Regions from separate parts of the Salinivibrio sp. PR932 genome, predicted to be linked through region 2. Evidence: predicted binding sites of a transcription regulator. Region 2 holds the regulator's gene; each other region holds the start of a gene.
What was found. Region 2 encodes PurR, which represses purine synthesis genes. Its sites were predicted from a motif close to TNANGNAAACGTTTNCNTNA; they were not measured.
Positions count from the first base shown of each region.

Region 1: folD (bifunctional methylenetetrahydrofolate dehydrogenase/methenyltetrahydrofolate cyclohydrolase FolD) is a predicted target of PurR. The motif match lies at 5,288-5,307, and genes of this name have one in related genera.
Region 3: purM (phosphoribosylformylglycinamidine cyclo-ligase) is a predicted target of PurR. The motif match lies at 1,210-1,229, and genes of this name have one in related genera.
Region 4: purE (5-(carboxyamino)imidazole ribonucleotide mutase) is a predicted target of PurR. The motif match lies at 5,732-5,751, and genes of this name have one in related genera.

Region 1 covers NZ_MUFM01000001.1:112,083-119,345, reverse strand. The annotation lists gene purF (amidophosphoribosyltransferase) at 1-1,208, shown strand, start outside; gene BZG84_RS00520 (Yip1 family protein) at 1,322-1,921, opposite strand; gene BZG84_RS00515 (response regulator) at 2,454-3,509, shown strand; gene rfaH (transcription/translation regulatory transformer protein RfaH) at 3,643-4,140, shown strand; gene folD (bifunctional methylenetetrahydrofolate dehydrogenase/methenyltetrahydrofolate cyclohydrolase FolD) at 4,363-5,220, opposite strand; tRNA gene BZG84_RS00500 (tRNA-Arg) at 5,517-5,593, shown strand; gene tig (trigger factor) at 5,939-7,243, shown strand.
Region 2 covers NZ_MUFM01000007.1:50,683-57,945, forward strand. The annotation lists gene BZG84_RS05070 (ABC transporter permease) at 1-762, opposite strand, end outside; gene BZG84_RS05075 (ABC transporter substrate-binding protein) at 775-1,929, opposite strand; gene lpdA (dihydrolipoyl dehydrogenase) at 1,942-4,077, opposite strand; gene BZG84_RS05085 (TfoX/Sxy family DNA transformation protein) at 4,362-4,955, opposite strand; cyclic di-GMP riboswitch class I at 5,063-5,165, opposite strand; gene purR (HTH-type transcriptional repressor PurR) at 5,346-6,350, opposite strand; gene BZG84_RS05095 (heme ABC transporter ATP-binding protein) at 6,611-7,263, opposite strand, start outside.
Region 3 covers NZ_MUFM01000006.1:108,900-116,162, reverse strand. The annotation lists gene purN (phosphoribosylglycinamide formyltransferase) at 1-108, opposite strand, end outside; gene purM (phosphoribosylformylglycinamidine cyclo-ligase) at 108-1,148, opposite strand; gene upp (uracil phosphoribosyltransferase) at 1,333-1,959, shown strand; gene dxs (1-deoxy-D-xylulose-5-phosphate synthase) at 2,045-3,925, opposite strand; gene ispA ((2E,6E)-farnesyl diphosphate synthase) at 3,953-4,852, opposite strand; gene xseB (exodeoxyribonuclease VII small subunit) at 4,845-5,090, opposite strand; gene pomA (flagellar motor protein PomA) at 5,313-6,074, shown strand; gene BZG84_RS04685 (flagellar motor protein MotB) at 6,118-7,053, shown strand; gene thiI (tRNA uracil 4-sulfurtransferase ThiI) at 7,211-7,263, shown strand, end outside.
Region 4 covers NZ_MUFM01000030.1:1,632-8,894, reverse strand. The annotation lists gene fmt (methionyl-tRNA formyltransferase) at 1-166, opposite strand, end outside; gene def (peptide deformylase) at 174-686, opposite strand; gene BZG84_RS12940 (LysM peptidoglycan-binding domain-containing protein) at 804-1,865, shown strand; gene dprA (DNA-processing protein DprA) at 1,855-2,964, shown strand; gene BZG84_RS12930 (DUF494 family protein) at 2,967-3,440, shown strand; gene BZG84_RS12925 (DNA topoisomerase family protein) at 3,469-4,026, shown strand; gene BZG84_RS12920 (5-(carboxyamino)imidazole ribonucleotide synthase) at 4,023-5,171, opposite strand; gene purE (5-(carboxyamino)imidazole ribonucleotide mutase) at 5,176-5,658, opposite strand; gene hemF (oxygen-dependent coproporphyrinogen oxidase) at 5,837-6,754, shown strand; gene aroE (shikimate dehydrogenase) at 6,758-7,263, shown strand, end outside.

The DNA.
Region 1 (7,263 bases), on a different contig from region 2:
ATTTGACCAATGCAGAAGCGCTCCGTCATTCCTTGTTTGAAAAAGACCGCCGCCACCTAAATACCACCTCAGATTCTGAAATCCTCCTCAACGTGCTTGCGCACCAGCTTTCTAACGCCGTGTCACATCCGCTTACCGCCGATGATATGTTTGCTGCCGTCCGCTCGGTGCATGAGCAGGTATCGGGTGCCTACGCGGTGGTATCCATGATTATTGGTCATGGCATGATTGCCTTCCGTGACCCGCATGGTATTCGTCCCCTGTGTTTGGGCAAGCGTGAAGAGCAAGGCCAAGTTGAATACATGGTTGCTTCAGAGTCGGTTGCACTTGATGCGGTTGGTTTTGACTTTGTTCGTGATGTGGCCCCGGGTGAAGCCGTCTACATTACTTTCGATGGTCAACTTCACACGTGCCAATGTGCAGCCTCACCAAGTTTGCACCCGTGTATTTTTGAGTTCGTTTATTTCTCTCGCCCTGATTCGTTTATCGATAAAATCTCGGTGTATGGTGCGCGCGTTCGTATGGGACAAAAATTGGGTGCGAAAATACAGCGTGAATGGGAAGACATGGACATTGATGTGGTCATCCCGATTCCTGAAACGTCCTGTGATATTGCGCTCGAAATTGCACAGGTGCTCGGCAAGCCCTATCGACAAGGGTTTGTAAAAAACCGCTATGTAGGCCGCACGTTTATCATGCCCGGTCAACAAATGCGCCGTAAATCAGTACGCCGCAAGCTCAATGCAATTCGCTCGGAGTTTAAAGACAAACGTGTTTTATTGGTTGATGACTCGATTGTGCGTGGTACGACGTCGGAGCAGATCATTGAAATGGCGCGTGAAGCCGGTGCGAAAGAAGTGTATATCGCTTCCGCAGCACCAGAAGTGCGCTTCCCCAACGTGTATGGTATTGATATGCCCAGTGCTAATGAGCTGATTGCTCATGGACGAGAAGTGGATGAAATTACCAAACTGATTGGTGCCGACGGTTTGATATATCAAGACTTAAGCGATCTTGTTGCCGCGGTCGGTGAGGCGAACCCAGCCATAGAACGTTTTGAAACCTCTGTGTTTAGTGGTGAGTACGTGACCAATGATGTTGACCAAGCGTATTTGGAGTACGTACAAAGCTTACGTAGCGATGATGCAAAAACGGTTCGTGAACAACAACAAGAGCTTGCCAATTTGGAGATCCACAACGAAAGCTAAAAGCCCGTGGATAGCGTGATAATGACGAAAAAAGCCGCATTCGATGCGGCTTTTTTATCTTTGACGGCACGCGCCAACGCATTTAGACGCTGGCCGCCCTATTCATCACCATGCTAGTGCGTAAACACAGGCCCAATTCCAACGTTCCACAGAATCACCGACGATGCCAAAATGGCGACCAGTAACACCAAACCGCAAGTGACCACCGAGCTTGCGTAGATAAAACCGCGCTCTTCAGGAATCTCCATAAGAATGGGTACACCGGTGTAGAGTAAATATACCGAGTAGGCGATCCCTATGAGCCCGATAATCATCACAAACCATACAACTGGATATAAGGTTGCTAGTCCAACCATGAAAATTGGCGTAGCGGTGTAAGCTGCCAGCTCCAAGCATTGGGTATAGGTGGGGGCGGAACCAAAGGTTCGACTCATCCACAACGTGAGGTAGGCAAGCGCGCATACACCACCGATTAGTGCTAGGTACATTGCACTGGCGATAAACAATGCGCTTTGTGCAGTGAGAAAGATCGGTTCTCCTACCCCGATTTTCCAACCGATGTTTACACTGGAGTAATAAGCGCAAACTGGCGGGATCAGCGCCAATAACAGTGCATGGCCGATACTGTGTGACGCGCCTTCATGTCGCTCGCCAATGGTCTTCCATTCCTTTTTCGGGTGAGTATATAACCCGATAAGATGACTCAAAATCATAGCTACCCCCACTTATCCTTCCTGAATCGGTGCAATCGCCACCACAAAAAGGTTGCCCTGTTTGAGACTGTCTATGCACTGTGATTAACCGACGCAAAACAAACTTACATATAGTTAACATTTAGTCGGAAAGGCTTGAATATGCAAGCATTCACACTGTAGAACGAACAAGGAGTGCTACACGTATAAGCGAGGCATAGATAATGGTAGAGAGGGGGCATAAACGTAGATAACTAATGCACGTTGTGTGATGGTTCTCATGTTTTAGACAGGATTTTTGTCGTGTTAATACCGAGTAGCGTACTGTGATAGAGTAATTGATTTGCAAGCCTTTTTTATGCTGTCGACCGTTGGCTTGAGTGAGGTGTCTAGCAAAGCAGTAACAAAAACTCCATTTTAAACAGCTGTTTATATCCCTTTATCGATTTAATTATCATTATTATCGTCCTGAGAGTTTGAGTTCAACTATTCTTATCGGGTAATGTCGAGTGGGAGACAGCCGCTGCTTTGCAGTCCTGGAGGAGAGAGCATCGTGTTGCATAGTAAAGAAATCTTGATCGTTGAAGACGATCCCGTATTCAGCCGTATGATCGCATCGTTTCTCGAGCGTGAAGGCGCGACGGTGCGTGAGGTTGAAAACGGATTAGAGGGATTGCAAGCGCTTCGTCAATCCATTCCCGACTTACTGATTAGCGATTTATCCATGCCAGTGATGACTGGCCTAGAATTTGTTGAAGAGGTGAGTGTGGAGTATCCCATGTTGCCGATGATTGTTATCTCCGGCACGGGAGGAATGACGGATGTTGCCCAAGCATTGCGGTTTGGCGTGAAAGATTTTCTGATTAAACCGATAGAAGATATTAGTGTGGTCAAAAAGGCCATTGAGACGGTGATTGATGATGCCAACGATGATGTCCGCGCGAATGACGATTTCAGTCAGCAGTGGTTTAAAGTGTGTGAAGATGCTGACCGCGGTGCCTCAGAGAACGAGCTTAAATGGCATTTAGATGCACTGAAGCATAACCCCGGCAGTGCACGTGAGCTTTTAATGGGATTGATGCCTGAGCCAGACTCTCAGCAAGGCGCGTGGCGCTTGTCCTATCATTCGCTCCAATCGGCCGACGCGAATCCGATTGTGCTCGATTACACGTGGCTGATGGGTGGAAAAATGGCCTTTTACGTTGTTGATTCTGCCTCGGCGGGAGAAGATGGAACGGCAACGACATTAATGATCCGGGCATTTTTCAATGAGTTTGTGCGTACCCAAGATGTCAATGAGCGTGGTTTTCTCACCTTGGTGAAGCGCATCGAAGATGCGATTCGGGCTTCATCTTATGCCTCTCCAATCCGAGCCATGTTTGGCGTACTAAATACTGTCGACAATCAGCTGGAGATCTTCCCGGCGGGACTCACCGCAACGGTTGATAGCTGTGGAACAACAAGCTTGTTGCATAGCGCGCACTGGTTAGGGAAAGATGCCATTCATAGCCAGTTCCAATATGTCGATATGGGGGCGGGCGATGCGCGCGTATCACTAAGTGAAGTCGGACTGAACAGCTTCAGTGTGGATATCCAAAGAATTGCATAAAAAATAGTGCGGAAGCCGCGTTATAATGCGGCCTCCAGCCTTGCTGCATTGTGTTAACATCCGTATACTCATGTCGCTGTGTTGCTATGATTAAATGGCGTAGTGCGAAAGCCGATCTCAAGGACAGAACGACATGAAGCATTGGTATCTGCTCTACTGTAAACGCGCTGAACAACAACGCGCAGAGCAAAACTTAAAACGCCAAGGCGTAGACTGTTATTACCCCATCGTCACGGTTGAAAAACTTCGCCGTGGTAAATGCCAGCAAGTTGAAGAGCCCCTTTTCCCTAATTATGTCTTTGCTCACTTCGATCCTGAAGAAGTGCAATATACCTCTGTACGCTCAACGCGGGGCGTGGTCGATTTTGTTCGCCAAGGCGCCCATCCTATTCAAGTTGACCAATCGCTGATCCAGCAGCTTATGATCATGGAAGATAGCGACGAGCAGCGTGAAAAGCTTAATGATGGCTTTAAACCCGGCCAAGCGGTCACTATCCAAGCGGGGCAATTTGAAGGGGCGGAAGCGATTTTTAAGGAAAAAGACGGCGAGATGCGCTCTATTTTGTTGATCAAAATTCTTAATAAGCAGACTGAACTTCGCGTCGACAATCGATATGTGAGTGCTGGTTGAATCACAGAGCACGGCGAGTGACTGGCGTCAGGAGATTTAGGCCTCCTATATCTATGATGTCGGCCGCTCAATGCTATATATACATGCAGATGGCCTGACTGCTATTCCATACCGCTGATGTATTTCCCGGCATAGCAATTGTCTCGAAGCGTCAGAGCCGGAACCGGCGCTGTTGATGTAAAAAAGCCGGCGGTCAGCCAGCTTCTTCTCATCATGACACGATTAGGCGTCGTGGTATTGCTCGCAGGCCATCAAGGTATTCTCAATCAGTGTCGCCACCGTCATTGGGCCAACACCGCCGGGAACAGGCGTGATATGGCTTGCCTTTTCGTATGCCACGTCATAGTCAATATCACCGATTAGCTGGCCGTTATCCATGCGATTAATCCCCACATCAATCACAATTGCACCGGGCTTAATCCACTCGCCGGGAATAAATTTAGGTTTACCGACGGCGACCACTAACACATCGGCTTGACGTACATGCGCTTCGAGATCTTGGGTAAAACGATGGCAAGTGGTTGTGGTACATCCGGCGAGGAGCAACTCTAGTGTCATCGGACGGCCGACAATGTTTGAGGCACCGACCACAACGGCATGTTTGCCACGCAAAGGTACGTTGTAGCGGTCAAGTAAGGTGATGATCCCTTTTGGGGTGCAGGAACGCAGGGTTGGCATACGTTGGCACAAACGGCCCACATTGTAAGGATGGAAGCCGTCGACGTCTTTGTCGGGACGGATACGTTCAAGGACAGAGGTAGCATCAATGCCCGCAGGTAAAGGCAGTTGCACCAAGATACCATCGATGGTGTCGTCATCATTGAGTGTATCGATCAGCGTCAGTAATTCATGCTGAGAGCAGGTTGACGGCAAATCGTAAGAGCGAGAGACAAAGCCCACTTCATCACAGACGCGACGCTTACTGCCCACATAGACCTGTGACGCTGGATCGTCACCCACTAAAATCACGGCAAGCCCGGGCGCACGGCGTCCCGCTTCTTTACGGGCAGCAACACGTGCTGCGACTTCTCGACGCACCGTTTGCGCGATCAGTTTTCCATCAATGATTTGTGCGGCCATAAGTATCCTTTGGCTAAGAGAGCAAAAAACGGGTCGATATTGTGACAAACTTTGGGCTTAAAAGCTATTGCGCAAACGTTTGCTTTGAGTGGTTTGGTGGCAGAGAAACTGTCAAAGTCATTGTGAATCAAAGGTGTTGTGCCAGATATCGCCTTATATTGGTTGGAGGCACACCACACAAAAGGGCTTTTATGCCGCGCGAACTGGCGTGCTTTTGAGCAACTGATTAGACATTTCGGTGAAAACCGTTGACGACGCCTGACCTCGCTTTATAATCCCCGCTGCATATCTATTTTGCGCCCTTAGCTCAGTTGGATAGAGCAACGGCCTTCTAAGCCGTGGGTCACAGGTTCGAATCCTGTAGGGCGTGCCATTTCTCTTGTTCTCGCTAGTGAAAATAGTCTCCCATTTCTGCTCAAAATCTAACCAAACAGTGCAAAAACACAAAAAGATGTGATCTTGCCCGGTTGAATTGTGAGATATCACCCCAATTTCGATATTGAAACGCCATCGGTCGCCCCTTGTCTCGACTCAGTTGACGGGTGCCGCTATAATAGCGCGTCTTAATTTTCAGTCTCGGATGAGATAGCTCGATACGCCAATTGCGTGTATCCGGATTCGCAGGGGCTATGACGGATTCATAGCTCGGATGATGACACCAGTAAAAACTGGTCAACATCACTCAGTACCCCTGAGTAAATTTGAGGTTAATTTTATAATGCAAGTTACCGTTGAAACCACCGAAGGCCTAAAGCGCCAAATGACCATCACTGTGCCTGCTGCAAACATTGAAGACGCAGTCACGAAAGAGCTACGCAACATTGCTAAAAATCGTCGTTTTGATGGTTTCCGTAAAGGTAAAGTACCTTTGAAAATGGTTTCTCGCATGTATGGCGATGCAGTACGCCAAGACGTGCTGGGCGAGGTAATGCAGCGTCATTTCATCGAAGCCATCATCCAAGAGAAAACTAATCCAGCAGGCGCGCCAACCTTTACACCGGTAGAGAATGAAGCGGGTAAAGATCTGGTATTCAAAGCTGAATTTGAAGTGTACCCAGAAGTTGAACTGCAAGGTTTGGAAGCGATCGAAGTTGAAAAACCGCACGCAGAAGTACAAGACAGCGACGTTGAAGAAATGCTGACTACCCTGCGTAAGCAGCAAGCGAACTGGGTTGAAGCTGACGGTGAAGTAAAAGAAGATAGCCGTGTAACGCTAGACTTCACAGGTACCATTGACGGCGAAGAATTCGAAGGCGGTAAAGCGGAAGGCTTCCAGCTAGTCATGGGCCAAGGCCGCATGATCCCTGGTTTCGAAGATGGCTTGGTTGGCAAAAAAGCGGGTGAAGAATTCACTATCGACGTCAACTTCCCAGAAGACTACCACGCTGAGAACCTAAAAGGTAAAGCGGCGCAGTTCGCGATCAAACTTCACACTGTTGAAGCGCAAGAATTGCCAGAGCTAACTGAAGAGTTCGTTCAGCGCTTCGGTATTGCGGATGGCAGCGTTGAAGGCCTAAAAGCCGAAGTCCGTAAGAACATGGAACGCGAGCTGAAGCAAGCGATCAAAAACAAGATCAAAGAGCAAGTCCTTGACGGCTTGGTTGAGCAAAACCAAATCGACGTACCGTCTGCCTTGATCGATCAAGAAATCAATGTTCTGCGTCAGCAAGCGGCTCAACGCTTTGGTGGCAACATGGACAGCGCATCACAACTGCCACGTGAGCTGTTTGAAGAACAAGCCAAACGTCGTGTTAGCGTTGGCCTGCTGCTGGGTGAAGTGATCAAAGCAGAAGAGCTAGAAGCAGACGACGAGCGAGTTAAAGCTCTGATCGAAGAAATGGCTTCTGCATACGAAGATCCAGCAGAAGTGGTTGCTTACTACGAAAAAGATCAGAAGCTGATGGAAAACATGCGTAATGTCGCGCTTGAAGAGCAAGCGATCGACGCGCTGTTGGGTAAAGCGAAGGTTTCTGAAGCCAACGTTGGCTTTAGCGATCTGATGAACGCAGCACCACAAGCGTAAAAACGCAATAAAAAACGTGG
Region 2 (7,263 bases):
GGCACCGGCTGATGCTCTGGGAAATAGTGCTAAATCCGGGTCATTAAACCACTGCCATACCAATACCGCATAGGTAGGCGGCGTATTCGGCCCAAGGATCATCGCCACATCAACCACTGACAGGCTGTAGGCGATGACGGCAAAAATCGGGAAACGCATTTTGGCCAGCCAAAGCGGAAGAATGACTTTTAACCAGGTTGCGGTGCGGTTATACCCGAGACTGGTTGATACCATCGTCAGTCTAGACACATCAATTTGACGCAGCACCGATAGACTCATCAATAGTAAAAACGGAGTTTCTTTTAGCGTCAGCGCCAAGGTGAGCCCAATAACATAAGGGTCTTGTACCAGCGCCCAAGTCACGGGTTGATCGCCGAGAAGGGGAGTTAACAGGCGAAATAGCCAACCCGACGGGGATAGCAGCAAAACCAGACCAATCGCAAACGCGACGTGTGGTAATGCCAGTAGCGCAGGCAAGCGTGCACTGATCTTTTGCCAAATAGGCGTGTGCCAAGTAGCCTGTAAAATCATAAAGCTAAGTGCCACCGCGAGCAGGCTACTGCCTAACCCCGAGATGAGCGTTAGCTGAATAGATTGTGATAGCCCCGGCCATGCCATGACAGCTTGCCAGCCGCTAAAGTTAGCCTCTGTCAGCCCTAGTGTGGGTAAGAATGCAAAGGCGGTCGCGAATAAGCCGCCCACCCCTGGCAACAAGGGTAGGCAGCACACCGTTAGGGTAATGGCAAACAGCAAACGTGCCATATCAACCTCTTTCTATTGGCCGTAGCGTTTCAGCCAAGCGCGCTCAAGCGCGGTTTGCCAGCTTGGGTGTGGCTCGGGTTGGGTGTTAAAGCGGCTAACTTCGGCGGTGTCAGGCAGCTTCACGACGGGTGGATCGCCCCATACTTGGGTATCGGCTTTGCGCAGCTGTGCCTTTTCGCTCATTAAGAAGTTGATGGCGACCATGGCACCGGCTTTGGCATTGGCGTTGTATGGAATCGCCATAAAGTGAATGTTAGACAGCGCGCCTTGGTCAAAGGCAAACGCACGCGCTGATGGGGCAAGTTTTCCAGAGGCCACCGCCGCTTTTGCTGCATTGGGGTTAAACGCTATCGCGACGAGAAGCTCACCATCGTCCAACAATTGGATAGTTTCAGCACTACCCGATGGGAACTGCGCGCCTTCGCGCCAAGAGACTTGGTGCAGTTGGTCGAGATAGCGCCACAATGGTGCGGTCACGGCGTCAAAATCCACCTCATCAACCGGCAAGTAAAGTGCCTCGCGGCTGTCCGTGAGCTCGAGTAACGCCGCTTTCAGAAAACTGGTGCCGTGAAACTCAGGGGGTTTGGGGTAACTAATACGGCCAGGGAATGCTTTAGCCAAACTTAACAGTTCGGCGAAAGAGCGAGGTGGGTTGGCCAAGGTTTTCTGATCATGGATAAACACCAGCTGTCCCACCCCCCAGGGTGCTTCGAGGCCGTCTGTAGGCTCCGTGAAGTCTTCTTCAACCGGTAAGCTTTTATCGACAATTTGCCAATTGGGGAGCGTGCTGACAAAAGGGCCGTACAGCAAATCATTTTCCTTCATCGATTTGAAGTTTTCGCCGTTAATCCAAACCATATCGACACTGCCGCCGCTATCCTTACCGGCGGTCTTTTCGGCAAGCAGGCGATTGACGGTTTCAGCGATATCCGCCACTTTGACATGTTTCAGGGTGACACCGTAATCGCGTTGTAACTCGCGGCTTGCCCAGCGCAGGTAAGCATTGATCTCTTGATTGCCGCCCCATGCGTTAAAGTAAACAGTTTGACCTTTGGCTTGTTGCTCAATACTTTCCCAACTGTTGTTTTCCGCGCTTGCAGAGGCAGTAAAACTGGCAGTACTCGCAATTGCCAATGTTAACGCCGCTATCCAGTGTTTCATTGTCATCTTCCTTTTCAATTAGTGACGCATCCAACGATGATATTTTTCGACCCAGTTAAGCAGCTTCTCGGGTGCATGGGCTTGTTTCCACATTCCAGCGGTATACTTCACCGCTTCACTCATGGTTGGATACGGATGGACGGTGCCCAAAATTTTATTCAGTCCTAACCCGTGCCGCATGGCGAGAGTAAATTCTGCGAGCAAGTCGCCTGCATGCTCGCCAACAATAGTCACCCCCAGAATGGTATCTTTTCCTTTCGGTGTCAGTACCTTAATAAAACCGTGGTCATTTCCATCAGCGATCGCGCGATCCAGATCATCAATGCCGTAATAGGTCACTTCCACCTCTTGCTGATTGGCTTTGGCTTCTTTTTCATTGATGCCCACACGCGCGACTTCTGGCGATGTATAGGTCGCGGAAGGCATTACTGAATAGTCAGCACGAAAGCGTTTAAATTGCCCGAATAGTGCATTCACGGCGGCATACCACGCTTGGTGGGCACTGGCGTGGGTGAGCTGAAACGGCCCCGCTACATCACCTACCGCATAGATATTCGGATAGACGGTTTGCAGATACTCGTTGATTTGAATAGTGCCACGCTCGGTCACTGGAATATCGAGCTTTTCGAGACCAAATCCTTTGGTGTTGGCACTGCGCCCTAACGCGACTAGCACCGCATCAAATGAGACAGACTTCTCACCGTCAGGGCCATCGAGTAACGCGATTTGCTCATTATCACTGTGTTCAAATGCTTTGACTTTGTGCTGTGTTAAAACCGTGACACCGTCACGCTCTAACGCCTGCTCAACTAGCTGTGCGGCATCTTTGTCTTCACGGCTAAGAAGTTGGTCAGCCATTTCCGCGAGCGTCACTTGGCTGCCTAAGCATGAAAAGCTTTGCGCCAATTCCGCGCCAATGGGGCCACCGCCTAAAACCAACAACCGTGGTGGCAGCTCAGCCAGAGACCAAATCGTATCCGAGGTGTAATGCGTGACCTCAGCCAAACCGGGAATCGGGGGCAGCATGGGGCGTGCGCCTGTGGCAATCACGATGTTGCGAGTGGTCAGTCGCTCGCCGTTCACCTCAACTTCCCATGGCGAAACGATGTGCGCTTCACCTTGCACACACTCCACGCCGAGTTTGGTGTAACGCTCGACCGAATCGTGAGGCTCAATGTGGGTTATAACCTGTTTAACCCGTGCCATCACGGCCGAAAAATCAACAGCTGGCGTTTGGGTATGAATGCCAAACGTTTTGGCCTTGCCAATTTCTCGCATGGTTTTTGCCGCGCGTATTAGCGCTTTTGAGGGAACACATCCGGTGTTTAGGCAGTCTCCTCCCATCGAACCTTTTTCAACCAGCGTGACTTTTGCTTTTACCACTGCAGCGATATAACTCGATACCAAGCCGCCTGCACCGGCACCAATCACTACCATATTGCGGTCAAACTGTTGGGGTTTGTTCCAACCTTGATAGCGTTTACGACGCGTGATCCAAGCCATGACCCACTTTGCCAGTAGTGGGAAGACACCCAGTAAGGCGAGAGAGCCAAGCACCGACGGAGACACCACATCGCCGAGTGCGTCGATTTGGGCCAGTTGGGTCCCTGCATTCACGTATACCGCGGTGCCTGGCAGCATCCCTAACTGGCTAACCCAATAGAAGGTGCGGGTTTTGAACGAGGTTAGTCCCATCACCAAGTTAATCAGAAAAAACGGGAAAATCGGGATCAGGCGGAGGGTCAACAGATACAAGCGACCGTCTTTCTCTATGCCGCGATTAATGGTGTCGAGCTTACTGCCAAATTTAGCTTGGACCCAGTCACGTAGCATAAAACGGCTGACCAAGAAGGCGAGGGTAGCGCCAATCGAGCTGGCAAAGGAGACCAACACTAATGCCCACCAAAAGCCAAAGAGTGCCGCGCCCAATAGACTGGCCACTGCCGCACCCGGTAAGGACAGGGCGGTCATCACCACATAGCCGACAAAAAACACCAGGCTTGCGATGGTCGCGTTTTCGATAATGTAATCATTCAATGCCACTTGTTGTGCTTTGGCGTTTTCAAGCGTGAGCCACTGGCTGAGATCTAAACTGAACCAAAGTGTTACAAGCGCCACCACCACTAAACCAAGCAATATCTTTTTTACTGGCATACTGTGTCTCGTCCGATAGTAAATGGGTCCCAGTTATTACTTTAGGTACTGTAGCTGAATTAACTGGCTGATTTGTCGGTTACATTGAGGAACTGTGTCCTTAATCGTACCTTTAACCAGACCCGACCGATCGCAAGAAACTTTCGCTATTAGTCAGAAATTAGTTTGAATGATGATTTATTGAGCGTTTAGCTCGTTCAGAAAAAGCGACACCGCCATAAAGGCGGTGTTGGACGCGAACATTGCTCACAAAAAAGGTAGAGAGGTATGGGGGTTGTGAGGAATTAATTTTCTAAATGTTGTAATAATTCTTGGCGACGTTGGGGTGGAACCACAGACCAATGCTTGCCAGTAATCGCACCTTCTAGTGACCACAGTAACTCCAAGCTTAGCTCTTTTTCATGCGCAGAAAGGAGCGCTTTATAGGCATTGACGGCACCTTGTTGCTGTAAGCTTTCAGGCGTCTCAATACCTGCTTTTTTCAGCATGCGCTCGGTCGCGAGCCGTAAATTAGGCAAGTCTTTTAAACGAGACGGTGCGGCTTGTTTTTTCAAAGTACGATCGCGTGTCGCGACATCCAGCGCTTCTTTGGCTTCAGTGAGCAGTTTATCTTGGTCATCCCACCAGTATTCAGGAATCGCAAAATATTTCGTCACAACGGGAAAGCCCCGCTTTTTATACACGTAGGGTGATAAGCCTTGTTTTTTTAATAGTGCTTCGTTTTCTTTTCCAGCACGTAAATGGAGAGTGTTGTTAACGACAAGTGCGAACATGGTGTCTTCACAAAAGATACCAAACCCACCAAACATTGAACGGGACTTTATACTGCCCAATTTGGCAAATAACTTCATTGCGTTCTTTAAAGCTGGTTTATCCATTTGATTAAAATCTCGATGAATTACTAATGCCTAAAAAAGACGTCATAATGTAACAAGGCAAGATCGCAGAATTGTCAACGAGCCATCAAATTTGTCAGCTTTGATATGTTGGCAACCCCGCTACCGTTGATATTTTGACATCATGTCAAATTACCATTAGGCCGGAGGCTTTGCGTCCCATGCTTTCGCCATGGTTTGCCTTGTTCAATCGCTATTAAGCATATAATAATTAGACACCGATGTCGTCCTCTCCTATTACGCAAAGTGTGATCTTGGTTCAGGGTGGGTGTAATTGATGAACTAGAGTAAAAGCACTATAGGAAGAGTAGTCGCGTAAAAAAGCACCGCCAAGGCATTGACGGTGCTCTTCATAAAAATTTCGTTAAAACATTAAGATAGTGTTTTAACTGACTGTCGACTCACTAGTGCAGGTTGCATTTCGAACACTTGCTGTTGAGTCTCGTTGTTGGCAATTCGCGCGAGCAAGAGCTTGACGGCCGTTTTGCCTAGGCGGCGTTTGGGCTGGTGAATAGTTGTCAATGGTGGCGAGAAATACTCGGTGAGATCAATATTATCGTAACCAATCACCGATATATCATCTGGCACTTTCAAGCCGTGCTCGTTAAATGTACTAATGGCCGCTAATGCCATAATGTCATTAAAACAAAACACAGCGGTCGGGCGGTCTGACATTGTCGCTAATTGCTTCGCTGCAATTTGCGCTTGATCGGCTTCAAAATCTGCCTCAATCAACCAATTTTCATTTACTGGAATGTTGGCTTCTTTTAACGCGCGGAAATAACCGTTTAAGCGATGCTTACAGGTATTTTTATCCATTTGGCCAGAAATGCAGCCAATCCTAGTATGACCATTATCAATAAAGTGTTTGGTAGCAAGGTAACCGCCCAATTCAGCGTTATCTTCTATACGGTCTGTATCGATATGATGACTGCCCCAATCCATCACGACCATAGGCAGATCGCGTTTTTTTTCTAATAACAGCATCAAATCTTCGTTGAGGTCAGAGCACACCACAATGAGTCCGTCGACGCGTTTTTCAGACAACATACGCAGGTAGTCGCGTTGCTTTTCAAGGTTACCCTCGGTATTGCAGAGAATCAGCGTGTAGCCTTGCTTATAGCAATAGTCTTCCACACCGTGAACCAGTTCGGCGAAAAAGGGGTTGGTGGATTTAGTCACCAACATACCCAGTGTACGTGTTGTATTGCACTTCAAGCTTCGCGCCACAGCACTTGGGGCGTAGTTCAATTCTTCAACCGCTTGCCATACTTTCTCAGTCGTCTTCTCTGCGACAAAGCGGGTTTTGTTTATCACGTGCGACACCGTCGTGGTCGATACACCGGCGAGACGCGCGACATCTTTAATCGTTGCCATCTTGATTCTTCTTTGTAGTAATGCGTAGGGATCGTTACTCGCGACCTTACAGAAAAACGCCGCTGTTTCTCAGCGGCGATGTCTTTCACAATCCCGGCACATCAGACGGTTGCGAAGGTAACGAATCCGATTTCATCCATTCTCATAGCTAATCGGTTGCGCTCTCAGTTTACTTAGGTTGGCGCACACTCGCAATTGGTCTGATCAGCGAAAACGGACCAACAGGCGGTTTTGTGAGCCAGCTATGATGTATTTGTCAATTAAGACACGATCAGTGGGCAGTTATGCTCTGGGTGCGTCAATACGGTCAGCGGGTATTGGTAGATGTCTGCCACTCTATCACTACTAAAACACTGCCACGGATCGCCGGATAGGACGATTCGACCTGCTTTCAGAAAATGCAGTTGATCGGCGTATTGCGCCGCCAAATTCAGGTCGTGCAACACTACGAGTACTGTCATTCCTTGGTCAGCGAGTGCTCGACAGCGCTTTAGGGTGTAATGTTGATGGGTAATATCTAAGGCCGAAGTGGGTTCATCCAGCATCAGAATCGCTTGATCCGGTGCGGTTTGTGCCAGCTGTAATGACACGCGCGCCATGTGTACGCGTTGTTTTTCACCGCCAGACAAAATCGGATACGGTCGATGAGCAAGATGGCTAATATCCCATGCCGTTAGTTGCTCGTTAGCCAGGGCCGCGATCTGTTCTCGGTTTGCCTTTAGTGGTGTCGCCCCCATCTCGACCACTTCTTGTGCTGAGAATGCAAACGTGAGCCCGCTATGTTGGGGCAGGAAGGCAACTCGTCGGGCAAATTCTTCGCCTTGCCACTGGCTCTTTGGCTGTTGCCAAAACTGCACACTGCCATGTTGATGTTTGTCGCTAATCAATTGCTTTAACAGTGTACTTTTCCCCG
Region 3 (7,263 bases), on a different contig from region 2:
CTTGTTTGCAATCACGCCAACAATTTTTGCGTTTTGCGGGCACTTATCGATTAAGGCCTGAAGATTACTGCCACTTCCCGAGATCAACACCACGATGCGTTTTGTCATTACACCAACTCCACTTGCGCTTCGCCGTCAGCACTTGTTGCAATATGGCCCAACTGCCAAGCGGTTTCCCCTGACTCATTAAGCAGTGCAATCGCTTGTTCGGCATGTGCTTGTGGTAGCGCGATGACTAAGCCGACGCCACAGTTAAAGGTGCGCAGCATTTCATAGTCACTGACATTGCCTTGTGCCTGCAACCAGTTAAAAATGGCTGGCCATTGCCAGCTATTTCTATCAATAACGGCTTTTGTACCTTGAGGCAATACGCGGGGAATGTTTTCCCAGAAGCCGCCACCGGTGATATGAGAAATGGCGTGGGCAGGGTATTGCTCAAGTAAAGTGAGTACTGACTTCACGTAGATGCGAGTCGGTGCTAGCAAGTGCTCAACCAAAGGTTTGCCTTCGAGTGGCATGGTTAAATCAGCCTCGCTAACTTCCAAGATCTTACGGATCAGAGAGTAGCCGTTTGAGTGAGGACCGCTAGAAGCCAGACCAATCAGAGCATCGCCTTCACCGACCTTACTGCCATCAATTAATGCGGATTTTTCCGCGACCCCGACACAAAACCCAGCGACATCATAATCATCCCCTGAGTACATGCCCGGCATTTCAGCGGTTTCGCCACCGATCAGGGCACAACCGGCTTGTTGGCATCCATGCGCAATCCCTGTGACCACATCGGCCGCTGTCTCGACATCTAATTTTCCGGTCGCGTAGTAGTCGAGGAAAAAGAGTGGTTCAGCCCCTTGAACAATCAGATCGTTCACACACATAGCGACCAAATCAATGCCGATCGTATCGTGCTTATTGGCATCAAGCGCTAAACGTAATTTGGTTCCTACCCCATCAGTGCCGGAAACCAGCACGGGTTCTTTATACTTGGTCGGTAACTGACACAGGGCACCAAACCCACCCAAGCCGCCCATTACTTCAGGACGGTGAGTTTGTTTGACGACGCCTTTGATACGGTCGACTAGGGCGTTACCCGCATCAATATCGACACCTGCATCCTTGTAGCTAAGAGATGATTGTTTACCGCTCACTGCAATTCCTCGCCGGAGTTGGAAGTCAAAAGTCGGCGCTATTCTATCAGTAGATAATTAGAAAGGAAAACGTTTGCGTCAGCTGTTTGATGAGGAAATAAGCGAGATGTCAAGCCTTTGATCTACGCTAGCAAAACCCTTTCGTGTATACTACCGAGAATTTGTTTTTTGTAAGGAGTCTAAGATGAAGGTCGTGGAAGTCGGGCACCCGTTAGTGAAGCATAAAATTGGATTGATGCGTGAGCGGGATATTAGCACTAAGCGATTTCGTGAGCTTGCCACTGAAGTGGGTAGCCTACTGACATACGAAGCCACTTCAGACTTCGAAACAGAAAAAGTGACCATCGAAGGTTGGGACGGCCCAGTCAGCGTTGATCAAATCAAAGGTAAAAAAGTCACCGTGGTGCCTATTTTGCGTGCAGGGCTCGGTATGATGGACGGTGTGCTAGAGCATGTACCAAGTGCCCGTATCAGTGTGGTCGGCATTTACCGTGATGAAGAAACGCTAGAGCCTGTACCGTATTTCCACAAGTTGGCGAGCAATATCGACGAGCGCATGGCGCTGGTGGTCGATCCTATGCTGGCAACGGGTGGTTCGATGATTGCCACTATCGATTTGCTCAAAGAGCAAGGTTGTCAGCACATCAAAGTATTGGTGTTAGTCTCTGCTCCTGAGGGTATTGAAGCTTTGAAAAAAGCGCATCCGGATGTCGAGCTCTATACTGCTGCTATCGATGAAAAGCTGAATGACAAAGGCTACATCGTCCCTGGCCTAGGTGATGCCGGCGATAAAATCTTCGGCACCAAGTAATCGTCATCATCGCCAGATTATGGCGTAATCACGGATCAAAAAGCCCGCTTAGTATCGCGGGCTTTTTTAGTCTAAATGTTCCGTCTTATAAAGACAGGCCTATTTTATCGAGGTAAGCACGTACTTGCGCTTCGATCCCCTCACCATCTAATTGCAGTTCAGCATGCAATTCTTGTTGAGTGCCTTGTGGAATAAAGCGATCGGGCAAGCCAATTTGCAATACCGGCTTGATGACACCTTGCGTCATCAAGCTTTCAATCACACCGGTTCCCGCTCCGCCAGCGGTGGCGTTTTCTTCAATAGTGACGAGGCAATCATGCGTTTTCGCCATTTCTGCCACTAAATCGGTATCCAGAGGTTTGGCAAAGCGCATATCTACCACGGTTGCATCAAGCGCTTCTGCTGCCGCGAGGGCGCCGGGCAGCAGAGTACCAAAGTTAAGTAGCGCAACGCGCTTACCTTGGCGTTTTTGCACGCCTTTACCGATAGGGAGTGCATGCATATCGCGTTCAATATCAACGCCCATGCCTCCCCCGCGCGGGTAGCGAACCGCGGCCGGGCCCTGATGAATATGACCGGTATAGAGCATTTGACGGCATTCGTTCTCGTCGCTTGGCGTCATCACCACTAGATTCGGGATGCATCTTAGGTAGCTTAAATCAAATGCCCCTTGGTGCGTTTGGCCGTCGGCGCCCACGATGCCACCGCGGTCGATCGCGAATAATACCGGCAAGTTCATAATGGCGACATCATGGATCAGCTGATCGTACGCACGCTGTAAGAAGGTGGAGTAGATAGCCACCACAGGGTTGTACTCACCAATCGCCATACCTGCCGCTAGAGTGACGGCATGTTGTTCGGCAATCGCAACATCGAAGTATTTGTCAGGATGCGCCTTGGAAAAGCGCACCATACCAGAGCCTTCGCGCATCGCCGGGGTAATGGCTAGCAGTTTGTCGTCTTGCTCGGCCATATCACACAACCAGTCACCAAAGACATTGGAAAATGTCGGGCTGGCCGGTTTTGATTTCGGTAGGGTATGTACGCTTGGATCGAATTTAGGAACGGCGTGATAACCAATCGGATCTTTCTCCGCAGGCGCGTAGCCTTTGCCTTTTTTCGTCATCACGTGCAAGAACTGCGGCCCTTTCAGGTTACGCATGTTCTTTAGCGTTTTAACCAGCTCTTCCACGTCATGACCATCGATTGGGCCGATATAGTTAAAGCCGAGCTCCTCAAACATGGTCCCCGGCACAACCATCCCCTTGAGGTGCTCTTCAGCGCGACGGACCAGCTCTTTAATTGGTGGTGCGCCCGAGAGGACTTTTTTGCCCCCTTCTCGGATGGTGGTATACAAATTACCAGAAAGAAGCTGCGCCAGATGATTGTTGAGGGCACCAACATTCTCTGAAATCGACATTTCGTTGTCGTTGAGGATCACCAGCATGTCGGGTTTCACGTCCCCAGCATGGTTCATCGCCTCAAATGCCATCCCTGCGGTGATGGCTCCGTCTCCAATCACACTAACGACTTTGCGGTTTTTCCCTTCTTTTTCGGCACAAATAGCCATTCCCAATGCGGCGCTAATTGATGTGGAGGAGTGGCCTACAGACAACACATCGTAGGGGCTTTCATCGCGCCACGGGAAGGGATGCAATCCGCCCTTTTTGCGAATCGTCGGCATTTTTTCGCGCCGACCCGTCAAAATTTTATGTGGGTAGGCTTGGTGACCGACATCCCAAACAAGGTGATCAAAAGGGGTGTTATAGACATAGTGGAGTGCGACAGTCAGCTCGACAGTGCCAAGTCCAGACGCAAAATGACCACTTGAGTGGCTGACCGTATTAAGTAAGTAGGTACGCAGCTCATCACACAGTTCAGGAAGGTGATCACGCGGAATGGTGCGTAACTCTTCCGGCGTATCAGCCAACGCGAGTGTAGGGTACTTTGATATATCCAGTGTCATAGTGGTTCGGCGCTTTTATTGGTAATGCTAGTTGTTGCGCTCGATGATATATCGGGCAAAAACTTCCAGTTGTTCGGTATTGTAGGGGATCGCATGCAGCGCGTGTAGTGCTTCTTGGTAAAGTTGCTGTGCTTTTTCTTGCGCGCCCTGTAAACCGAGTAGCGCAGGGTAGGTGCTTTTATCCGCGCTCATGTCCGATCCCTGCGGTTTCCCCAATGTTTGGGTATCGCTTGTGATATCTAAAATGTCATCTTGCACTTGAAACGCGAGGCCAATGGCGTTGGCAAAGGTATCTAGCTCGTCAAGGTGTATTACCCCTTTCTCGCCGGCGGCATAAGCCCCCAGTCTTACCGCGCCTCGAATTAATGCCCCCGTTTTGTTACGGTGGATTTGTTTTAACGCCTCTAACCCGACGTGTTGGCCCTCAGCAGCGAGATCGAGCGCTTGACCCAGGCACATTCCACTGGCGCCACTGGCGTTTGCAAGCGTTCTGATCATGTCGATACGGTAAGACTCAGCGTTTGGATTGAGTGACCCTTCGGATAACACCGTAAACGCCAAAGTTTGCAAGGCATCCCCGGCGAGAATGGCGGTCGCTTCATCAAACTCGATATGGCAGGTAGGTTGACCTCGTCGCAGACTATCATCATCCATGGCGGGCAAATCATCGTGGATCAGAGAGTACGCGTGAATGCACTCTACCGCCACAGCGGGCGTGTCCAAGTCAGTGATAGGCACGCCAAACAATTGTCCGGTAGCATAGGTCAAGAAAGGACGAACGCGTTTGCCACCGAGCAGTAAGCCGTGGCGCATTGCTTTAATAAGCGGTAAATCTTGGTGAGAGAGTGTGTCTAGCCAACGCGATAGCTGTTGGTTGCTGCGGTGTTGAGTCTCCCGCAGCGCGAGCTGTACAACGGAATCAGTCATTGTCGTCGTGCGAAAATTCAGTCAGTGGCGCGTCATCATCTTGAGAAAGCAGAATCTCAACGCGCTGTTCGGCATCTGCTAAGGTTTTTTGTCCTTGGCGCGCAAGCGCAATACCACGCTCAAAGCGCTTCATTGCCGTATCAAGGGCGAGATCGCCAGTCTCTAAAGCGCCGACGATCGCATCCAACTCTTTGAGGGTGTCCTCAAAGGTCATATTTTCTGGTTTCTTCACAGCCATGATGCAATAAAATTAGAGAAGGAGGGGCAGACGTTAACCCAGTGCTGACAGGGGGTCAAATTCATCAGACGATTTTTGTGTCCCAAACGCCGCTTTGTAAATCACGCATTCTGCTTGTTGGTATTTGCGGATTTGCGCTAAACCTATAGGATTGGTTGCCGATACAACCAAAGACAACAAAAACAAATAATAACGAACCGATGTAATCTAAGGGAGACTGACGTGGATATAGCGACGCTCATCGGCATTATAGGCTCGTTCGCATTCGTCATTATGGCCATGCTGTTGGGCGGCACCATGAACATGTATTTCGACGTGCCGTCCGTACTGATTGTTATCGGGGGCAGTCTTTTCGTGGTGTTGACCAAATACACCATGGGGCAGTTCTTTGCTTGCTTTAAGATTGCAGGCAAGGCGTTCATGTTTAAGTCGGATGACCCGGAAGACTTGATTGCAAAGATTATTGAAATGGCAGATGCCGCCCGTAAAGGCGGCTTTTTGGCGTTGGAAGAGATGGAAGTTAGTAACTCGTTTATGCAAAAAGGGGTTGATTTGCTGGTGGATGGGCATGATGCGGATGTGGTGCGGGCCACTTTGCAAAAAGACATCAACCTAACCGAAGAGCGGCATGACCACGGGATCAGTTTTTACGCGGCGTTAGCCGATGTTGCTCCGGCAATGGGGATGATCGGGACCTTGATTGGTCTGGTGGCGATGCTCTCTAATATGGATGACCCGAAAGCCATAGGTCCTGCGATGGCCGTGGCCTTGTTGACCACTATGTACGGCGCCATGCTCGCCAACATGGTCGCAACACCTATCGCTAACAAGCTCGCGTTGCGTAAAGGGCAAGAAAAACTGAATCGGCGCTTAATTATGGATGGCTTATTGGCCATTCAGGATGGGCAAAACCCACGTGTTATCGACGGATTTTTGAAAAACTACCTCAACGAGAGCAAACGTGAAGTGGATGTTGATAATTAAGCATTGGCCGCTCACGCCAGTGATCCGTGGGTAAGGAGTCTAGATGGCACAACAAGAAGAAGAGGAATGCAAATGTCCACCGCCCGGCTTGCCGCCGTGGATGGGGACGTTCGCTGACCTGATGTCACTGCTGATGTGCTTTTTCGTACTTTTGCTGTCCTTTTCTGAGATGGACGTTTTGAAGTTTAAGCAGATAGCAGGGTCGATGAAGTTTGCCTTCGGGGTACAAAATGTTTTGGAAGTCAAAGACATTCCCAAAGGCACCAGTGTGATTGCGCAAGAGTTCCGTCCCGGGCGACCAGAGCCGACTCCTATTGAAGTGATCATGCAGCAAACCATCGATATGACCCAACGAACACTCAATTTCCAAGAAGGGGAGTCGGACCGTTCAGGAGGCTCACAACGCACTGCGTCGGATATGGAGGGAGGCACCAGTGCACAGGTTGCTTCTCAACTGGAGCAGCAACAAAGTCAGCAGCAAATGGAACAGTTGCAAAAAATGATTGTGCAGGCGCTAGAACGTGAAATCGAAGAAGGGGCCGTTGAAGTTGAAAACTTGGGTCAACAACTGGTGATCCGTATTCGTGAGAAAGGCGCGTTTCCGCAGAACTCAGCCTTTTTGCAACCCAAATTCCGCCCCATGGTACGTCAAATTGCGGAACTGGTGAAAGATGTGCCCGGTGAAATCAAAGTGTCAGGCCACACGGACAGCACACCTTTGGAATCGGAGCTATACCGCTCCAACTGGGATTTATCCGCGCAGCGTGCGGTATCGGTGGCACAAGAAATGGAAGAGGTGCCCGGCTTCAACCACTTGCGTATGAAAGTGGAAGGGCTGGCGGATACTCAGCCGCGAGCGCCGAATAACTCGCCAGATAACCGCGCGGCCAATCGCCGTGTGGAAATTGCTGTGATCCAAGGAAAACCCAGTTTCTCGGATGAAATATCGGCCGACAACGCGGCTGCACCTACCCCATAAGCCAGATTCAGCTGGATTCTGACCGTAATGGACTGATTAAAAACGTTTATTACGGTCAGATTTTTCACTTTTGCTCAGACACAACAATGCCCGGTTTCAGCTAGGGCGTGGTTATTGTATAATCCGCGACCTTGTTTCCAGCTGTATCGAACCGGTTATGAAGTTTATCGTTAAAATACACCCTGAGGTGATCGTCAAAAGTGAGTCTGT
Region 4 (7,263 bases), on a different contig from region 2:
CGAGCTTTTTCACTGGGCTTGCCGTGAGCTTCTTGCCTCGGCCTGCCGGTTTATCTTCGCGGCTATAAACCGCAATCACCTCATGCTCGCTGTTGAGCAGGGCTTGCAAATGGCGCGCGGCAAAATCCGGCGTGCCCGCAAATACAATACGCAGCGGTGTACTCAAAGTGACCTCAGCTTGCTTTTTGGTTAGCGCGTTTGATTTTTTCCATCTTCTGCTTGATGCGTTGACGCTTCAATGGCGAGAGGTAGTCAACAAACAGCTTACCTTCTAAATGGTCAAGCTCATGCTGGACACAAATGGCCAACAGGTCGTCAGCATCAAACTGATATGGATTGCCGTCGCGGTCTAACGCTTTCACAGTCACTTCGGCAGCACGTGGCACTAAGGCACGGGAACCCGGTACGGACAGGCAGCCTTCTTCGATACCGTCTTCGCCACGTTTTTCGATGATCTCTGGGTTAATTAACACCATAGGGTCATCACGGGTTTCAGATATATCGATCACCACGATACGTTGGTGAAAATCCACCTGAGTCGCGGCGAGACCAATACCGTCTTCGTCGTACATGGTCTCGAGCATGTCGTCGACCATTTTTTGGATCTCAGGCGTCACTGCTTCGACCGGCTTGGCGACGGTGCGAAGACGCTCATCTGGGAATGTTAATACGTTCAATAAAGCCATAACGTCTCATAAAAATTGAACTGTGCCGAAAGCGGCACGGGGTAATTGGGTTAATTCTAGACATTTTGACAGCCAATTGACAGCATCAGCATCATCCGTCTGGTGAGGAAGACATTGATGACAAGAAAGCTATTCAATCTCGCCGCCGCTGGGCTATTGGCTATCGCGCTACCAGTACTGGCAGCCAGCTCTGCCGAGAGTCAGCGATATGTGGTTGAACGAGGGGATACCCTGTGGGATATCGCCGCTACCTTTTTCGATAACCCTTGGCAATGGCCTGAAGTGTGGTACGCAAATCCGACCATAAAAGATCCCAATCTTATTTATCCCGGCGATGTGCTCACCCTCACATGGCAAGCGGGGAAACCGACCGTTAGCTATAAGCCTAGGCGTGCGATTGCAGCAAAGGGAGGTTCGCCTAAGACGCCAGCGCTGAGCAGTGTCGATCCTATGCTGCTGCCGTACTTACAGCAGGACATGCTGGTTGAAAAAGCGCGTTTGGTGGCGCTGCCTCGCGTCCTTGGCTCGGCGGATGGGCGTCAATATCTGTCAGTGCACGATACCCTGTATGTGGATGCGTCGCTGAGTGCTAAGGATTGGCAAGTGTTTCGGGTTGAGAAAACCTTTTTACGCCCTGCGACGTCAGAGGCTAGCGCCGAACCTACCGCGATGGTGAGCTTAAAACATGTGGCTGATGGACGCATCCGTGCGAGAAGTGAAGGGCGCAGTGTGATGACATTGACTCGGGTAGTGCAAGAAGTGCGCCCCAATGATGTCTTGTTACCTTTACCCGAGAACACGCATCCGCGCTTTTGGCCCCAAGCGGCTCAAACTGATGCCACATTATTGGGGCATCTGTATGGCAGTGAGTATGTCGCGAATGGTCAGCTTGTGGTACTTGATAAAGGCGCCAATGATGGCGTGACAGCCGGGCAAATGTTTACTGTCACTGAAGCTGGTGCCAACGTATTAAATGGCCCTGGTGAGTATCGCTATCAAAACGCCAGTGACAGTACTGCGCAGCCGATGACCGCCTTGCCTGATGTGACGGTGGGACAAACCATGGTGGTTCGGGCTTATCCGTGGGTCAGTTTGGCGGTGATCACCCAAGCGCGTCAGCCAATTAAAGCCGGCATGCATGCGGTGCCACCGTCCCCTCAACTGGCCTATGCGCGATAAATCCCTGCGAGGGTGGTTGATACTGACCCAAGTGCCGCGGTTGCGCGTTTCGCAGCGACGCGCGCTGTTGGCCAAAGTGCCCATCGATGCGTTGAGTGAGCAAACTGCTCATGATCTTGCCGCGGTTGGTTTAACCGCTGAGCAATGTCAGGCTATCACGCATCCCAATCATGCCATGATTGAGCGTAGCCTTGAGTGGGCGAGGCAAGAGCATTGTCACCTGATTGGCTTTGACCACCCAGCTTACCCTGCATTACTCCGAGAAATCGCACGGCCGCCTTTGCTCTTGTATGTGCAAGGCGATCTGGCTTGCTTGGCGATGCCTCAATTGGCGATGGTGGGCAGTCGTCACGCGACCCCGCAAGGCTTAGAAACGGCGTATCAATTTGCTAAACAACTGGTTGAGCATGGTGTTGCGATTACCAGTGGGCTTGCGCTCGGTATCGATGGCCGAGCACACAAAGGTGCTCTTGAAGGTCACGGTAAGACATTGGCGGTGCTAGGAAGCGGGCTTGCCAATGTGTATCCTGCACGACATCGCGCATTGGCCGAGCGGATTGAAGCACAGGGCGCACTGGTTTCAGAGTTCTGGCCAGAGGCACCGCCAAGAGCCGAACACTTTCCGCGGCGCAACCGGTTGATCAGTGGCTTGTCGGCAGGCGTATTAGTGGTAGAGGCCGCGCCACAAAGTGGATCGCTGATCACGGCACGTTATGCACTTGAGCAAAATCGTGATGTGTTTGCGATTCCTGGGCCCATTGACCAAGTCCAGTCGCGTGGATGCCACCAATTGATTAAACAAGGGGCCACACTCACAGACTGTGTCGATGATATCTTGCATGAAATTGATAGCCTGATAAGCTTCGCCGCGTGTCAACAAACCGAATTATTTAGTGACGCGCCTAAGTTAGATACACATGAAGGATTGCCATTTCCTGAGCTGTTGGCTAACGTAGGTACTAAAGCGACGTGTGTCGACGTACTGGCTGAGCGCTGCAACCAACCGGTTCACGAAATCATGATGCAGTTGTTAGACTTAGAACTCCAGGGGCTTGTAGCAGCAGTACCCGGTGGCTATGTCAGAACGAGGAGGGGCTAGCCATGATGGACATTCTTATGTACCTGTTCGAAACCTACATCCATAGCGATGTGGAAGTGATGATCGATCAGGACGAGTTAGCAGATGAATTGTCCCGCGCGGGTTTTCATCAAGACGATATATATAAAGCCCTGAACTGGCTTGAAAAGCTGGCACAGTTGCAAAATGCGGATAAACAGCCTTACCTATCAGGCAGTGCCCAAAGCTCGATCCGAATCTATACCGAGCAAGAAACGCGCTTTATTGACCAAGAAAGCCGAGGCTTCCTCTTATTCTTGGAGCAGGCTGGGGTGCTTTCACCGGAAACGCGTGAAATGGTCATCGATCGGGTGATGGAACTCGAGACCCAAGAATTTGGTCTTGATGATCTAAAATGGGTTATTTTGATGGTGCTGTTTAACGTGCCTGGTAACGAACGTGCGTATACACAGATGGAAGAAATGCTGTACGACGCACAAGAGGGATACGTGCATTAACGCTTATCAATGACAGTAAAAGGTGTGAATGAGTAAAGATAACACCCCGAATACCCACGAGCGCTGCCCGGAATGTGGCAGCGCTCTTGCGTTTAAATCGGGCAAACGAGGCCCGTTTCTGGCCTGTACGGCCTACCCAGACTGCCACTATACCAAAGCGTTACATCATGGCGATGGCCATGTAGTAAAAGCCCTTGGCGTGGCTTGTCCGGCGTGTCATCAGGGAGAATTGGTGTTACGTCAAGGTCGATTCGGTATGTTTATTGGCTGTGATCAGTTCCCGCAATGTACGCATATCGAAAAACCGGATGAACCGGATCATACTACCCTCACTTGCCCTGCCTGCCACAAAGGTGAGCTGGTGGAGCGCACCTCGCGTTACGGCAAGCGCTTTTTTGCCTGTGACCAATACCCGAAGTGTCATTTTGCGGTAAACGCACAACCGATAGCCGGCACCTGCGAGCAATGTGGCTTTGCGCTGCTGGTGGAACGCAAGAAAGGCGGCAAGACGGTGCATCAATGTGCCGATAAACCCTGCAGCGCGATTCAAGGTGAATCGGCTGCAGAATCGGAGAGCGAAGGCTAATCGGTTTGCGCGGCGAGAGCTAATGCCGCCGATTTCAAACCGTGAAAAGCATCATCGGGGAGGTAGCTGGCGAGACTGGCTAACTTGGTGGCAAGCGCCGCGTTCGATGTGGCCGTGACATTAATATGACCCACTTTACGCCCCGGACGAGGCGTTTTGTTGTACCAATGCACATGGGCATCACGATAGGTCGCAAGCGGGACACTGCCTTGGCCTAAGATATTAATCATCGCCGTTGGCTGGATTAAATCGGTCGGGCCAAGGGGTAAGCCGCTGACCGCGCGCAGGTGGTTTTCAAATTGGCAACACGCGCTACCTTGCTGTGTCCAGTGACCGGAGTTGTGCACCCGAGGCGCTATCTCGTTCACCAGCAAGCTGCCGTCCACATCAAAGAATTCCACCGCGAGTACCCCCACATAGTTAAGCGCGCTGGCAATCTTTTCCAACATGTCCGCCGCCTGTGTTTGCAAGGCATGCTCATCCGGGCGCACCACAGACAAGGTTAATATCCCATCATGGTGGTGGTTTTGGGTCAGGCTATAACTGGCAAATTCACCATTCGCGCCACGCACACCAATCAGTGACACTTCTCGGTCAAAAGGGATCATGGCTTCGGCAATGATGGCTTGGCCATCGCGTTGCTCTGGCGCGGTGAGAAAGGCGTCGAGCTCGGCCCATAATGCGTGAAGATCATCGCCGTCACGATAGCGCCACTGTCCTTTGCCGTCATAACCATCCAAGGTGCTTTTGAGGACCAAGGGGGCCCCCAGTGCGTCGACCGCCTTTTCTAAATCGGCCTGTGTATACACCACTCGGTATGGCGCATTGGCGACACCTGCTTGCATCAGCAGGGCTTTTTCAATTTGGCGGTCGCCACCGGTTAGAATCGCCTGAGCACTGGGGCGTAACTTCCCGCTTTGCTCGCATTGGTGCAAGATATCAGCGGGGATATGCTCAAATTCCGCGGTGATAATATCTGCGCCGGCGATAGCCGTATTGAGGCCGTGCCCTAGTGGTTGCAGCGTCAGTGGGTGAATAATGTCGCCACTACGCACATCATAGGCGCTGACGATAAGATTGAGCGGTGCGCCGGCCAAGGCCATCATCCGGGCCAGTTGTCCCGCACCTAACACCAGAATATTCATGGCCTTACCCTTGTGGATTGGGTTGAGCGAGAACGGCTTCAGTTTGCGCTTGGCGAAACGCATCCACTTTTGCCATCAAGTCAGGGTCGGCCGTTGCGAGAATTTGTGCGGCAAGGAGGCCTGCATTCGCGGCGCCTGCGTCACCAATGGCGAGCGTGCCCACTGCCACGCCCTTGGGCATTTGAGCAATAGAAAGCAATGAGTCCATGCCCTTTAACGCTTTTGACTGGACCGGCACGCCGAGCACCGGCAGGCTGGTGTGTGCGGCGGTCATCCCAGGCAAATGGGCGGCCCCCCCAGCGCCGGCAATAATCACTTTAATCCCGCGCTCGGCCGCTTGTTGGGCGTAGTCGGCAAGTAACTGTGGTGTGCGATGGGCAGAGACAATACGGGTTTCGTAAGGGATGGCAAAGTGATCCAACATAGCCGCTGCATGTGTCATGGTAGGCCAATCGGATTGCGAGCCCATGATGATACCGACAGTCATAATACGTCCTTCTTGATGACAAGCGTGAATAAGATAAGCTGAGCGTGACGCGAATTATACCCAGATTTCATCGCAAGGAAAACGTTTGCGTAAGCGGTGGGGGATGAAATTCCGTCAAGATCCCAGTGCTTGGATCAGGTAAAGTAAGCACATAGTCTCAGTAACAAAGGATGTGAGCGTGGCACACGGTCAGTCGACAATTGATAAGCAAGCCGTGAAGGCTTTTTTCCTCCAACTTCAAGATGATATTTGCCAACAGCTTGCGCAAGAAGATGGTCAAGCGCATTTTATTGAAGATGCGTGGGAGCGTGAGAAAGGGGGCGGTGGTCGCAGTCGCGTCCTGCGTCAGGGCCAAGTATTTGAGCAAGCGGGAGTGAACTTCTCGCACGTATTTGGCGATCAAATGCCTGCCTCGGCGACCGCGCATCGCCCAGAGCTCGCCGGGCGCTGCTTTGAGGCCATGGGGGTGTCGTTAGTGATCCACCCTCACAACCCGTACGTGCCGACCTCGCATGCGAACGTGCGGTTTTTCATTGCTGAAAAGGAAGGCGCCGATCCTGTGTGGTGGTTTGGCGGTGGCTTTGACCTCACGCCTTTCTATCCGTTCGAGGAAGACTGCCAGCATTGGCATGAGACCGCCAAAGCCTTGTGCGCGCCCTTCGGTGATAGCGTGTACGCTGATCACAAAGCATGGTGCGATCGCTATTTTTATCTGCCCCATCGCGATGAAACCCGTGGCGTCGGCGGGCTTTTCTTTGATGATTTGAACCAGTGGCCATTCGAGCAGTGCTTTGCCTACACCCAAGCGGTTGGAAAAGGTTTTATCGATGCTTACCTGCCGATTGTACAGCGCCGCAAGGCAACGCCCTATGGTGAGCGTGAGCGAGATTTCCAGCTTTACCGCCGCGGACGCTATGTCGAATTTAACTTGGTGTATGACAGAGGTACGCTATTTGGCTTACAAAGTGGTGGGCGTACCGAATCTATCCTGATGTCGATGCCGCCGATGGCACGTTGGGAATATAATTGGTCACCCGATGAAGACGCGCCGGAAGCGAGACTCTATCGCGACTATCTTAAACCGAGGGAGTGGTAACGGATGACCGATCGTTATTGCGTGGTAGGCCACCCGATTGGCCACAGTAAGTCGCCGCAGATCCACGCCGCATTTGCGACGCAAACCCAACAAGACATCGACTATCAAGCCATTGAGGCGCCGCTTGAAGGCTTTGTGACCACCATGCAGGCGTTTTTTGCGCAAGGAGGGTGTGGCGCCAATGTGACCGTGCCTTTTAAACAGCAAGCGTATGAATGGGCTGATACACTGACAGAGCGTGCCCGCCGCGCCGGTGCCGTGAATACGCTGGTTAAGCAAAGCGATGGTTCCCTACTGGGTGATAATACGGACGGGGCAGGTTTGGTAACTGACTTACACTACCACCATGTGGCACTGCGCGATAAGCGCATTATGGTTGTGGGAGCAGGCGGTGCAGCAAGGGGTGTGTTGCTTCCTTTACTGGAGCAAGAGCCAGCATTGCTGATGATAGTGAATCGCACCGAGCAAAAAGCCCAGCAATTAGCCGCTGCATTTGGTGAGGCCGGACC